DNA from 2 places in the Kitasatospora sp. NPDC002040 genome. Region 1 is predicted to be linked to the other one. Evidence: predicted binding sites of a transcription regulator. Region 1 holds the regulator's gene; the other holds the start of a gene.

Region 1 (6,024 bases):
ACGCGGCCGCGCGGGCGGCGAGCGCGGTGCCGATCACAGTGGTGACCAGCGAGATGACGATCGCTGCTAGCTGCATCGGCTCTCCGTCTCCAGCGGCTGGGTGTAGCGGGCTCCCCTGAGTGTACTCAGCAGTAACTTGCAGGGGTGACGCGCCGGAGACTACCGCGCGTTAACACCCGTTCAGAAGACGCTCAAGCTATGGCGACAGTCACTAAGGGCACACTCACCCGTCCGGCGGAGCTCGGTGCCCCCTGCGGCCCCCTGCCGATAAGCGCGCAGTAAAGTTGAGCCACCTGGACTCATGCCTGTTGACGCATACGATCAGGTCATGCATCCTTGAGCCTGTAAAGCTCAACTTCTTCATGGAGGTACCAACGATGGCACGCGCGGTCGGCATCGACCTCGGCACGACGAACTCGGTCGTCAGCGTTCTCGAAGGCGGTGAGCCCACCGTCATCACCAACGCCGAGGGCGCCCGGACCACGCCGTCCGTCGTCGCCTTCGCCAAGAACGGCGAGATCCTGGTCGGCGAGGTCGCCAAGCGCCAGGCGGTCACCAACGTGGATCGCACGATCCGCTCGGTGAAGCGCCACATGGGCACGGGTTGGAAGATCAACCTGGACGGCAAGGACTTCAACCCCCAGCAGATCAGCGCCTTCATCCTGCAGAAGCTGAAGCGCGACGCCGAGGCGTACCTGGGCGAGACGGTGACCGACGCGGTCATCACCGTCCCGGCCTACTTCTCCGACTCCGAGCGCCAGGCGACCAAGGAGGCCGGTGAGATCGCGGGCCTCAACGTCCTGCGCATCGTCAACGAGCCCACCGCCGCGGCGCTCGCCTACGGCCTCGACAAGGACGACCAGACCATCCTGGTCTTCGACCTCGGCGGCGGCACCTTCGACGTGTCCCTGCTGGAGATCGGCGACGGCGTCGTCGAGGTGAAGGCCACCAACGGTGACAACCACCTCGGTGGCGACGACTGGGACCAGAAGGTCGTCGACCACCTGGTCAAGGTCTTCCAGTCCGGTCACGGCGTGGACCTCTCCAAGGACAAGATGGCGCTCCAGCGCCTGCGCGAGGCCGCCGAGAAGGCGAAGATCGAGCTGTCCTCGTCCTCCGAGACCTCGATCAACCTGCCCTACATCACCGCCTCGGCCGAGGGCCCGCTGCACCTGGACGAGAAGCTCACCCGGGCCCAGTTCCAGCAGCTGACCGCGGACCTGCTGGAGCGCTGCAAGACCCCGTTCCACAACGTCATCAAGGACGCCGGCATCGCGCTGTCCGAGATCGACCACGTGGTCCTGGTCGGCGGCTCCACCCGCATGCCCGCCGTCGCGGAGCTCGTCAAGGAGCTGACCGGCGGTCAGGACGCCAACAAGGGCGTCAACCCGGACGAGGTCGTCGCCATCGGCGCCGCGCTGCAGGCCGGTGTGCTGAAGGGTGAGGTCAAGGACGTCCTGCTGCTCGACGTCACCCCGCTGTCCCTGGGTATCGAGACCAAGGGCGGCATCATGACCAAGCTGATCGAGCGCAACACCACGATCCCGACCAAGCGGTCCGAGATCTTCACCACGGCCGAGGACAACCAGCCGTCCGTGCAGATCCAGGTCTACCAGGGCGAGCGCGAGATCGCGGCGTACAACAAGAAGCTCGGCATGTTCGAGCTGACCGGTCTCCCGCCGGCCCCGCGCGGCCTGCCCCAGATCGAGGTCACCTTCGACATCGACGCGAACGGCATCATGCACGTCGGCGCCAAGGACCTCGGCACCGGCAAGGAGCAGCGGATGACCGTCACCGGCGGCTCCGCGCTGCCGAAGGACGACATCGAGCGGATGATGCGCGAGGCCGAGCAGTACGCGGCCGAGGACCACGAGCGCCGCGAGGCCGTGGAGACGCGGAACCAGGGCGAGCAGCTGGTCTACTCGACCGAGAAGTTCATCGCGGACAACACCGACAAGCTGCCCGAGGACGTCAAGACCGAGGTCGAGACCGCGATCGGCGAGCTCAAGGAGAAGCTGAAGGGCGAGGACATCGCGGCGATCCGCGAGGCCACCGAGAAGGTGTCCACCACCGCCCAGAAGCTCGGCGCCGCGCTGTACGCGCAGAACGACGCCGCGGGTGCCGCCCCGGCCGGTGACGCCGCCGGTGCCGCCAAGGACGACGACGTGGTCGACGCCGAGATCGTGGACGACGAGAAGCCCAAGGGCGGTGCGGCATGACGGAGAAGCCGCAGGGCACCGAGCCCGGCGACGACTCCGCCGCCGAGGAAGCGGTCCTGAAGGCTGCCGAAGAGGCGGTCGCCGGTGCCGGCTCCGACGAACTCGCCGCTGCCAAGCGCGAGTTGGTCGAGCGTACCGGTGACCTCCAGCGCCTCCAGGCCGAGTACCAGAACTACCGCAAGCGGGTCGAGCGGGACCGTCTGACGGTGCGCGAGATCGCGGTCTCCAACATCCTGGAGGCCCTGATCCCGGTGCTGGACGACATCGGCCGGGCCCGTGAGCACGGCGAGGTGACCGGCGGCTTCAAGTCCGTCTCCGACAACCTGGAGACGGTCGTCGCCAAGCTGGGCCTGCAGCAGTTCGGCAAGGAGGGCGAGCCCTTCGACCCGACCCTGCACGAGGCGCTGATGCACAGCTACTCCTCGGACGTCACCGAGGACACCTGCGTGCAGATCCTCCAGCCGGGCTACCGGATCGGCGAGCGGATCATCCGTCCGGCGATGGTCGCCGTGGCGGAGCCCCAGCCGGGCACCCAGAGCACTGCCGCGCCGGATGCCGACTCGTCGGACTCCGACAAGGCCGACGGTGCCTCGGAGAGCTGACCGAACGAGCGCTGCGGAGCCGTCCACCGTCCAGGACGGTGGACGGCTCCGCAGCGCCGTATCCGCGTACCCAACATCGAACACCCCCGGGAGGTGGCGGCAGCCATGAGCGCGAAGGACTACGTGGAGAAGGACTACTACAAGGTCCTCGGTGTGCCCAAGGACGCCACCACCGCCGAGATCAAGAAGACCTACCGGAAGCTCGCCCGCGAGTTCCACCCCGACGCCAACAAGGGTGACGTCAAGGCGGAGGACCGGTTCAAGGACATCTCCGAGGCGTACGACGTCCTGTCGGACGACAAGCGCCGCAAGGAGTACGACGAGGCCCGCGCCCTGTTCGGCAACGGCGGGTACCGGGCCGGCGGCCCGCAGGGCGGCAGCTTCGACTTCGGCGACCTGTTCGGCGGCAGCCCGCAGGGCGGCGGCGGGGTCGGCGACATCTTCGGCGGCCTGTTCAACCGGGGCGGCCGGCAGCCGCAGCCGCGCCGGGGCGCCGACGTCGAGACCGAGGTGACGCTCGCCTTCGAGGAGGCGGTGGACGGCGCCACCGTGCCGCTGCGGATGACCAGCCAGGCCGCCTGCCGGCCCTGCTCCGGCACCGGTGCCAAGGCCGGCACCACCCCCCGGGTCTGCCCGACCTGCGTCGGCGCCGGCACGGTCAGCCGGGGCCAGGGCGCGTTCGCGCTCTCCGAGCCCTGCCGGGACTGCAAGGGCCGCGGCATGCTGGTCGACGACCCCTGCCCGGTCTGCCACGGCAGCGGCCGGGCCTCCTCGGCCCGCACCATGCAGGTCCGGATCCCGGCCGGGGTCCAGGACAGCCAGCGGATCAGGCTCAAGGGCAAGGGCGCCCAGGGCGAGCGCGGCGGCCAGCCCGGTGACCTCTACGTCACCGTGCACGTCGAAACCCACCCCGTGTTCGGCCGGAAGGCCGACAACCTGACCGTCACCGTGCCGGTCACCTTCCCCGAAGCCGCGCTGGGCGGCACCATCGAGGTGCCGACGCTGAACGGGCCCTCGGTGAAGCTCAAGCTCCCGGCCGGGAGCGCCAACGGGCTGACCCTGCGGGCCCGCGGCAAGGGCGCCACCCGCAAGGACGGCACCCGCGGCGACCTGCTGGTCACCGTGGAGGTCGTGGTCCCCAAGCACCTCGAGGGCGAAGCCCTGGAGGCCCTGGAGCAGTACCGCGAGGCCACCGCCTCGGACGACCCGCGAGCCGCCCTGTTCAAGGCGGCAGAGGGAGCGTGATGACCAGATGACCCCCGACAACCCGATCGGCGCCGGTCTCGGCGAGGGCCTCCCCGGCGGCCCCGCCCTCGGCCGCCCCCGCCCCGCGGCGACCCACTACGTGCTGACCGAGGACACCCCGGTCTACGTGATCTCGGTCGCCGCCGAGCTCTCCGGCCTGCACCCGCAGACGCTGCGCCAGTACGACCGCCTCGGCCTGGTCTGCCCCGACCGCACGGCCGGCCGCGGCCGCCGCTACTCGGCCCGGGACATCCAGCAGCTCCGCGAGGTGCAGCGGCTCTCCCAGGACGAGGGCATCAACCTGGCCGGCATCAAGCGGATCATCGAGCTGGAGAACCAGGTCGCCGCCCTGCAGTCCCGGATCACCGAGCTGGCCGACTCGCTGGAGGGCGCCGCCTCGGCGCTGCAGCAGCGGGAGGCGGCGGTGCACGCGTCCTACCGGCGCGACCTGGTGCCGTACCAGCAGGTGCAGCAGTCCAGCGCGCTGGTGGTCTGGCGACCCAAGCGCTGACCTGTCGGATGGCACGAAGCCGCCGGTTCCCTCCGTCAGGGGGGTGCCGGCTGCTTGCGTCCGGTGAGAGAGTGCTAGCCGACCGGCGAACGGCTCGATCCCACCTCCCAATACGGACTGGCTCGACTACGATCGCGGCCTAAGATGCCTGGTGTAGCAGACTTTGAGTCACGTGGCCTGCTTGTTCGGTCAACGACAAGGAGCCGTAGATGAGTGCGCGAGAACAGCCGGTCACCGCACCCGGTTCGCGAATCCTTTCCCCGGATGCACGCGTGCTCTACCTGAAGGCAATCCAACAGAATGGCAGACTTCTCCGCCACGACTGCACGTCGGAAGAGAATAGTGCCCTGACCGAACTGTTGGAACTCGGACTCCTTATTCCCGACAGCGAGGAGCCCGGCACGTTCATGGCGGTGGACCCGAGCCAGCTTTCCGCGAGTCTGAGTTCCGCCTGGCAGCGCCAAGCACTCGACCTGCTGTCGCGAGCGGCCGCCCTGCCCGAGGATCTGAACGATCTCGCCGAGGCATTCCACACCCCGAATCAGCGCGGCGGGGCCATCGAGTACGTCCGCGGCAAGGCCTTGATCAACCAGCGCCTGCAGCAGGACACGGCCAGTGGAATCACCGAGGGCCTCGCCATGCAGCCCGGCGGCCCGCGCCCCCCGGCGCTGCTCGCCTCCAGCCGTGAACGCGACCTGGCGACGCTGCGCCAGGGTGCGACGATGCGGACGATCTACAACGCGAGCACGCGTTATCACCAGCCCACCAGGGACTACGTCTCGATACTGGCGAACGAGGGGTGGCAGTTCCGCACCCTGGACGAGCCGTACGCCCGGCTGATCGTGGTCAACCGGCGATTCGCGGTCATACCCGTGGTCGACGACGACCTGGCCGCATTCATTTATGACCCGGCGGTGGTGAATTTCCTCGCCGAAGAAGTATTCGAGCGGAACTGGAGTCGCGCGCTGGATTTCGACGGCGACCGGACCGTTCCGCAACAGGTCGTGTCCCGCCTGCGCCAGACCATCATCGACCTGCTGCTCTCCGGGACCAACCACCGGGTCATCGCACGCCGGCTCGGCATCAGCGAGCGCACTCTCGCGCGCCATATCGCCGAGATGCGGGAGGACTACAACGTCGACTCCCTGTTCCAACTCGGATACGTGCTGGGCCGGGCTCCCAGCAACGATCCGAACCAGGTCTGACGCTCTGCTCCGCGAAGTGCGTTCCCGTCATCTCCGGGCCGACGGGCTCCCAGGAGACTGGTCCCCACGTACCGGGAACCACCTCGTCCGACCCCGTGAACCGATCAACCCCAGTTGAGGTCTTCGAGCGCAACTACCACGTTGACCGCCTTGGCGGAGTGCTCGGCAGGCTGAGCCTGCGCGCCACCAGCCGCGACAGTGCCCACAGCGAGCACAGCAACCGTGGCGGCGACCGGCAGGAG
Region 2 (6,024 bases), on a different contig from region 1:
CGGCACGGAGCAGACCTGCTCCCCGCTGCCCGCCCGGTAGACCAGCAGGTTCACCGTCGGTGCGGCGTTGTCCACCACGGTCACGTAGTCGGTGCCGGTGGCAGGACCGAAGAAGGTCGGGGTCGAACCGCTGCCCCAGCTGAGCTGCCCGGGCTTGCGCCCCGGCCCCCGGTCGTACGCCTGACGCCAGCTCACCTGCGGGGTGCCGTCCGCCGCTGCGGTCAGCAGGTAGGTGGCGTGGGTGGTGGTGACGGCGGTCCCGACCGGGGCGGTGGAGATCGAGTTGGACACCCGCTCGCCGGCCGGCAGCGCCAGCGTCCGGACCTCGCCGGTCCGGTCGTCCGCGGTGCCCACCACCCCGCCGCCGGTGGCGAACCAGACCCGGCCCTGCCAGTCCGGCGAGATCCCGGTGACGGCGTCGCCCGCCGGGACCGCCCCCGCCAGCGAGAGCCGCGAGTCGACGTACAGCTCCCAGCCGCCGGAGGCCGTCCTGCGGTGGGCGACCCGCAGCAGGTCCCGGTTCCCGTCGACCGCGACCAGCCGGTCGCGCTGGTCCAGGTACGCGTACACCCCGCCCAGCAACGATCCCTTGGCCAGGGCCAGTTCGGCCACCGACTCACCGGTCGCCGGATCGAGCAGGTGGACCGTCGGGGCCAGCCCGAAGATCTCGGTGCAGAGTGCGACCGGGTAGCCGTCCGCGCCGACCAGGACGGTCGGGCAGGCCGAGGCCAGGGCCGTCCGGTGCGAACGGATGCTCCCCGCGCCGGGGCCCGGCAGCGGGGTGGCGTCCGAGGAGCCGGTGTCGCCGTGCATGGTGGCCGTGCCGGGCGGGCCCGCGAAGGGGTTGGCCGGCGGCAGCGGGGTGAACACCTCGGCGGCGTGGGCCGGGGTCTGAGCGGTCAGCAGGAGCGCGGCCGTGGTGAGCACGGCAGCGCGGGCGCGCAGGCGCATGGAAGTCCCGTCGAAGAAGGGTGGACACAGGGGTGCACCCCGCCCGGCAGGACGAGAGAGGGCCCGGCAGCAGCCGGGCGGGAGGGCACCGCGCTCAACAGGCGCGGCGACAGATCGCCGAACACGCACGGGCCAGGTCGACATCGAGTCGACGGCTCAGGTGCGCGTGGCGGGTCATGGCCCCATGTTCCCGCCCTGACAACCCGTCACACAACCACCGTCTCACGGTGCGGAAGCACAGCCGCGCAAGGTGGCACCGCCAGGGGCCCGGGGAACGGCGACGCCGACCTCGTACAAGGTCTCACCAACTTGCACGGTCAGGCACTTCCGCAGTGACCCGCACGCCGGATCTCGTCGCCGTTCCCCGAGCCCCTCGGACTGCGGCTACGCCGCGACCAGCACCTCCGCCGGCTCCAGCGCCAGCTCCAGCACCTCCCGGACGTCGGCCACCGGGTGGACCGTCAGCCGGGACAGCACCTCCGCCGGCACGTCGTCCAGGTCGGGCTCGTTCCGCTTCGGGATGATCACCGTGGTGACCCCGGCCCGGTCGGCCGCGAGCAGCTTCTGCTTCACGCCGCCGATCGGCAGCACCCGCCCGGTCAGCGACACCTCACCCGTCATCGCCACGTCCGTCCGGACCTTCCGCCCGGAGAGCAGCGAGGCCAGCGCGGTGGTCATGGTGATGCCCGCGCTCGGCCCGTCCTTGGGGACGGCCCCGGCCGGGACGTGCAGGTGGATGCCGCGCTCGCGCAGCCCCGTCACCGGAAGCTCCAGCTCCGCGCCCCGCGACCGCAGGTAGGAGAGCGCGATGTGCGCGGACTCCTTCATCACGTCCCCCAGCTGCCCGGTCAGCGTCAGCCCGGTGGCCCCGGTCTCCGCGTCGGCCAGCGAGGCCTCGATGTACAGCACGTCGCCGCCCGCGCCGGTCACGGCCAGCCCGGTCGCCACCCCGGGGACGGCGGTGCGCCGCTCACCGGGCTCCTGGGCCGCCTCGGGGGTGTGGTGCGGGCGCCCGATCAGCGCGCGCAGCTCGTCCGGACCGATCGCGACCGGCAGTTCGCGCTCCCCGAGTTCGCTCTGCGCCGCGAGCTTCCGCAGCACCCGGGCGATCGACCGCTCCAGGTTCCGGACCCCGGCCTCCCGGGTGTACTCCCCCGCCAGCCGGCGCAGCGCGGCCTCGTCGACCGTCACCTCACCGGCCGTCAGACCGGCCCGCTCCAGCTGGCGCGGCAGCAGGTGGTCCCGGGCGATGACGACCTTCTCGTCCTCGGTGTAGCCGTCCAGCCGGACCAGCTCCATCCGGTCCAGCAGCGGCTCCGGGATCGACTCCAGCACGTTCGCCGTGGCGAGGAAGACCACGTCGGAGAGGTCGAGTTCGACCTCCAGGTAGTGGTCCCGGAAGGTGTGGTTCTGGGCCGGGTCGAGCACCTCCAGCAGGGCGGCGGCCGGGTCGCCCCGGTAGTCGGAGCCGACCTTGTCGATCTCGTCCAGCAGCACCACCGGGTTCATCGAACCGGCTTCCTTGATCGCCCGCACGATCCGCCCCGGGAGCGCGCCGACGTAGGTGCGCCGGTGCCCGCGGATCTCCGCCTCGTCCCGCACGCCGCCGAGCGCGACCCGGACGAACTCGCGCCCCATCGCCCGCGCCACCGACTCGCCGAGCGAGGTCTTGCCCACCCCGGGCGGCCCGACCAGCGCCAGCACCGCGCCGCCCGCCCGTCGCCCGCCGCCACCCTTGACCGAGCCGCTTCCCGCCGCCCCCGCCTCGCGGCCGCCGACCGGCCCCAGCCCCTGGTCGGCCCGGCGCTTGCGCACCGCCAGGTACTCGACGATCCGGTCCTTCACGTCGCCCAGGCCCGCGTGGTCGGCGTCCAGCACCGCCCGTGCGCCCGCGATGTCGTACGCGTCCTCGGTCCGCTCGTTCCACGGCAGTTCGAGCACGGTGTCCAGCCAGGTGCGGATCCAGGAGCCCTCGGGCGACTGGTCGGAGGAGCGCTCCAGCTTGTCGACCTCCTTGAGCGCGGCCTCGCGGACCTTGTCGGGCAGCTCGGCCGCCTCGACCCGGGCCCGGTAGTCGCCCTCCTCGTCGGCCGGGTCGCCGTTCAGCTCGGCCAGCTCCTTGCGGACGGCGTCCAGCTGGCGGCGGAGCAGGAACTCCTTCTGCTGCTTGGCCACCCCCTCCTCGACGTCCTTGCGGATGGTGTCGTTGACCTCCTCCTCGGCGAGGTGGTCCCGGAGCAGGGTGAGCGCGTACTCCAGCCGGGCCAGCTGGTCGGCCTCCAGCAGCACCTTGAGCTTCTGCTCGGCGCTGGCGAACGGCGCGTAGCCGATGTTGTCGGCCAGCTCGCCGACGCCGTCGATCTGCGCGACCCGGTCCACCACCTGCCAGGCGCCGCGCTTGCGCAGCCACTGGGTGGCGAGCGCCTTGTACTCCTTCACCAGCTCGGCGGCCCGCCCGGCCACCGGCAGCCCGGGGTCGGACTCGCGGAAGGCGCTGGTCTCGACCCAGAGCGCGGCGCCCGGGCCGGTCGTCCCGGCCCCGATCCGGACCCGGCGGACGGCCCGGACCAGCGCGGCCGGGTCCCCGTCGGCCAGCCGGCCGACCTGCTCGACCGTGGCCAGCGTGCCGACGGCGGCGTACGAGCCGTCCAGCCTCGGCACCAGCAGGACCTGGGGCTTGGCCCCGGTGCCGACACCGGACCTGGCCGCCTCCACGGCGGCCCGCACCTCGGTGTCCGACAGGTCCAGCGGGACCACCATGCCGGGCAGGACCACCTCGTCGTCGAGCGGCAGCACGGGCAGAGTGAGCGGTGTGGACGTCGATGCCATGATCTCTCCCCAGTCAGTGAAGTTGAGTTGACCTGACTAAGGTTTGGCGAAGGCCGATTGTTCCCCGGCAATTGTTCGCCCTGAGCGATCACTCCGCGCCCGGGTCGGCCCGGGCCGCCGACCTGGGATCAGACCCGCGAGGGGACCAGGCGCCGCACCGACAGGCCCCGGCCGGAGCCCCTGCGCAGCCAGTGGCCGAGGGCCACGCCGATCAGCAGGGCGGCCGGATGGCCGACCCGGGTGACGAGCTCGGAGTCGGAGACGAACTGGTAGCCCGTCATCGCGACCGCACCGGTGAGCACCAGTGGCCGGGCCGACCCGGGGAGCAGCGCGCCCAGCGCGCCCAGACTGGCCAGCACGCCGTAGCTGACGCCGATGTCGACGCTGTCCAGCGCCTCGGGGGCGAGCCGGCCGGTGGAGACCGCGAAACCCACCGCAGCCTGCGAGAGGAGGGTCGCCAGCACGTGCCCGGCGGCCAGCACCAGGATCGTGCGCCGGGCGCCGACCCGGCGCTCCAACGGCGCGACGGTGACGGCGAAGGCCCAGAAGTACGGCATCCAGACCGGCCCGGCGACCCAGAGCCCGCTCAGCAGCAGGGACCGGACCGGGTGGTCGAGCAGGTTGTGGCCGTCGGAGCTGGAGAACTCCTGCAGACGGTCCACCAGGGCGGCGTCGCCGAAGCGGGCGAACAGCGTGGTGCCGAGCAGGACGGCGAGGTAGCCGAGAGCGAAAGGGTTGCGGCGCGGCGTGGGCACGAAACTCCGCAACCGTGACCGGAGATCCGCCATTCCACCCACCACCCGACTCGTGCCACCATGTGACTTGTCGTGCTCACGGTACTTCGCCGTCCTGAGAGCCCGCTGTGAATCCACTGTGAACATGGTTCGAACCAGCACACCCCTTGGTCCGGACCATCCCTTTGCTTACGGACAAGTAGCCGTCGCGCAGAGGAGTCTGCCATCCCTTCGAGGGCATACGCACCGTTACGGGCGATATTTTCGGCGGGTAAGGTATCGCCCCGTGCCTCATCCCCGGCAGGGTCGGCACCGGCCCACCGGCCGGTTGTGTCCGGTTCACCTGCCGGGATGCTCGCGGTGTCCGTACGCTGCGAACAGAGCCGAGCGGTGCACGGACCACACCCGTGCACCCCTTCGGAGCCCGAGACCTCGGCGGACGGTCCGGGTGACCACGACGGGCCCGACACGGGCCCGGAACCGACGGAAACAAGACGACTACGAGCGGACCCCGCTGTCCCCACAGACAGCCGGGCCGCAGCCCTGGGGGCGGTGGCGTGACCGTGACAGACATTCAGCAAGAGCCCATCAACAGCAGCGCGGTGAGCACTCAGCGACGAGTCCTCGTCGTCGAGGACGAACCCACCATCGCGGAGTCCATCGCGGCCCGGCTCGGCGCCGAGGGCTTCAAGGTGGCCGTGGCGCACGACGGGCCCGGTGCGGTCGACGGCTTCCACACCTGGCAGCCCGACCTGGTGGTGCTGGACGTGATGCTGCCCGGCTTCGACGGCCTGGAGGTGTGCCGCCGGATCCAGGCCCAGCGCCCGGTGCCGGTACTGATGCTGACGGCCCGCGACGACGAGACCGACCTGCTGGTCGGCCTCGGGGTCGGCGCCGACGACTACATGACCAAGCCGTTCTCGATGCGCGAGCTGGCGGCGAGAGTGAACGTGCTGCTGCGCCGGGTCGAGCGGGCCCAGCAGGCCGCCCGCACCCCTGCCCTGGGCAGCCTGCGCTTCGGCGAGCTGGAGATCGACCACGTGCAGCGCCGGGTCCGGATCGGCAGCGGTGACGTCCACCTCACGCCGACCGAGTTCGACCTGCTGGCCTGCCTGGCCGCCCAGCCGCGCGCGGTGCTCACCCGCGAGCAGCTGCTGGCCGAGGTCTGGGACTGGACCGACGCCTCCGGCACCCGCACGGTGGACAGCCACGTCAAGGCACTGCGCCGGAAGATCGGCGCCAGCTGGATCCGCACCGTCCACGGCGTCGGGTACGCCCTGGAAGCACCCCTCTCCTAGCCGGGCACGGAGCCGGGCCACCGGGGGGCCCACGCTCCGTCCGTTCGACCCAGGAGTCCCGCGGGGGGACGACGCAGAGGCGACATGACCTTTCCACAGCAACGCAACGGTTCCCGCGGCGAGGGCGATCCGGCCCGCCGCGGCCTGGCCAGCCGCGCCGCCAGCCGGCTCTGGGCCGATGTCAGACCACTGGACCCGGTCCGGTCGATCAA

What was found. The regulator HspR, encoded in region 1, represses chaperone genes until heat shock. The targets are predictions, from matches to a motif close to TTGAGNNNNNNNNNCTCAA.
Region 2: the regulator HspR is predicted to act here: its motif matches at 3,803-3,821, upstream of lon (endopeptidase La).

Annotation. Positions count from the first base shown of each region.
Region 1 is NZ_JBEOXV010000021.1:9,171-15,194, reverse strand. It holds gene ABT118_RS29155 ((Fe-S)-binding protein) at 1-76, opposite strand, end outside; gene dnaK (molecular chaperone DnaK) at 378-2,219, shown strand; gene grpE (nucleotide exchange factor GrpE) at 2,216-2,821, shown strand; gene dnaJ (molecular chaperone DnaJ) at 2,927-4,066, shown strand; gene ABT118_RS29135 (heat shock protein transcriptional repressor HspR) at 4,074-4,577, shown strand; gene ABT118_RS29130 (helix-turn-helix domain-containing protein) at 4,787-5,782, shown strand.
Region 2 is NZ_JBEOXV010000003.1:438,924-444,947, reverse strand. It holds gene ABT118_RS12290 (NHL repeat-containing protein) at 1-951, opposite strand, end outside; gene lon (endopeptidase La) at 1,336-3,780, opposite strand; gene ABT118_RS12280 (rhomboid-like protein) at 3,909-4,535, opposite strand; gene ABT118_RS12275 (response regulator transcription factor) at 5,078-5,812, shown strand; gene ABT118_RS12270 (sensor histidine kinase) at 5,897-6,024, shown strand, end outside.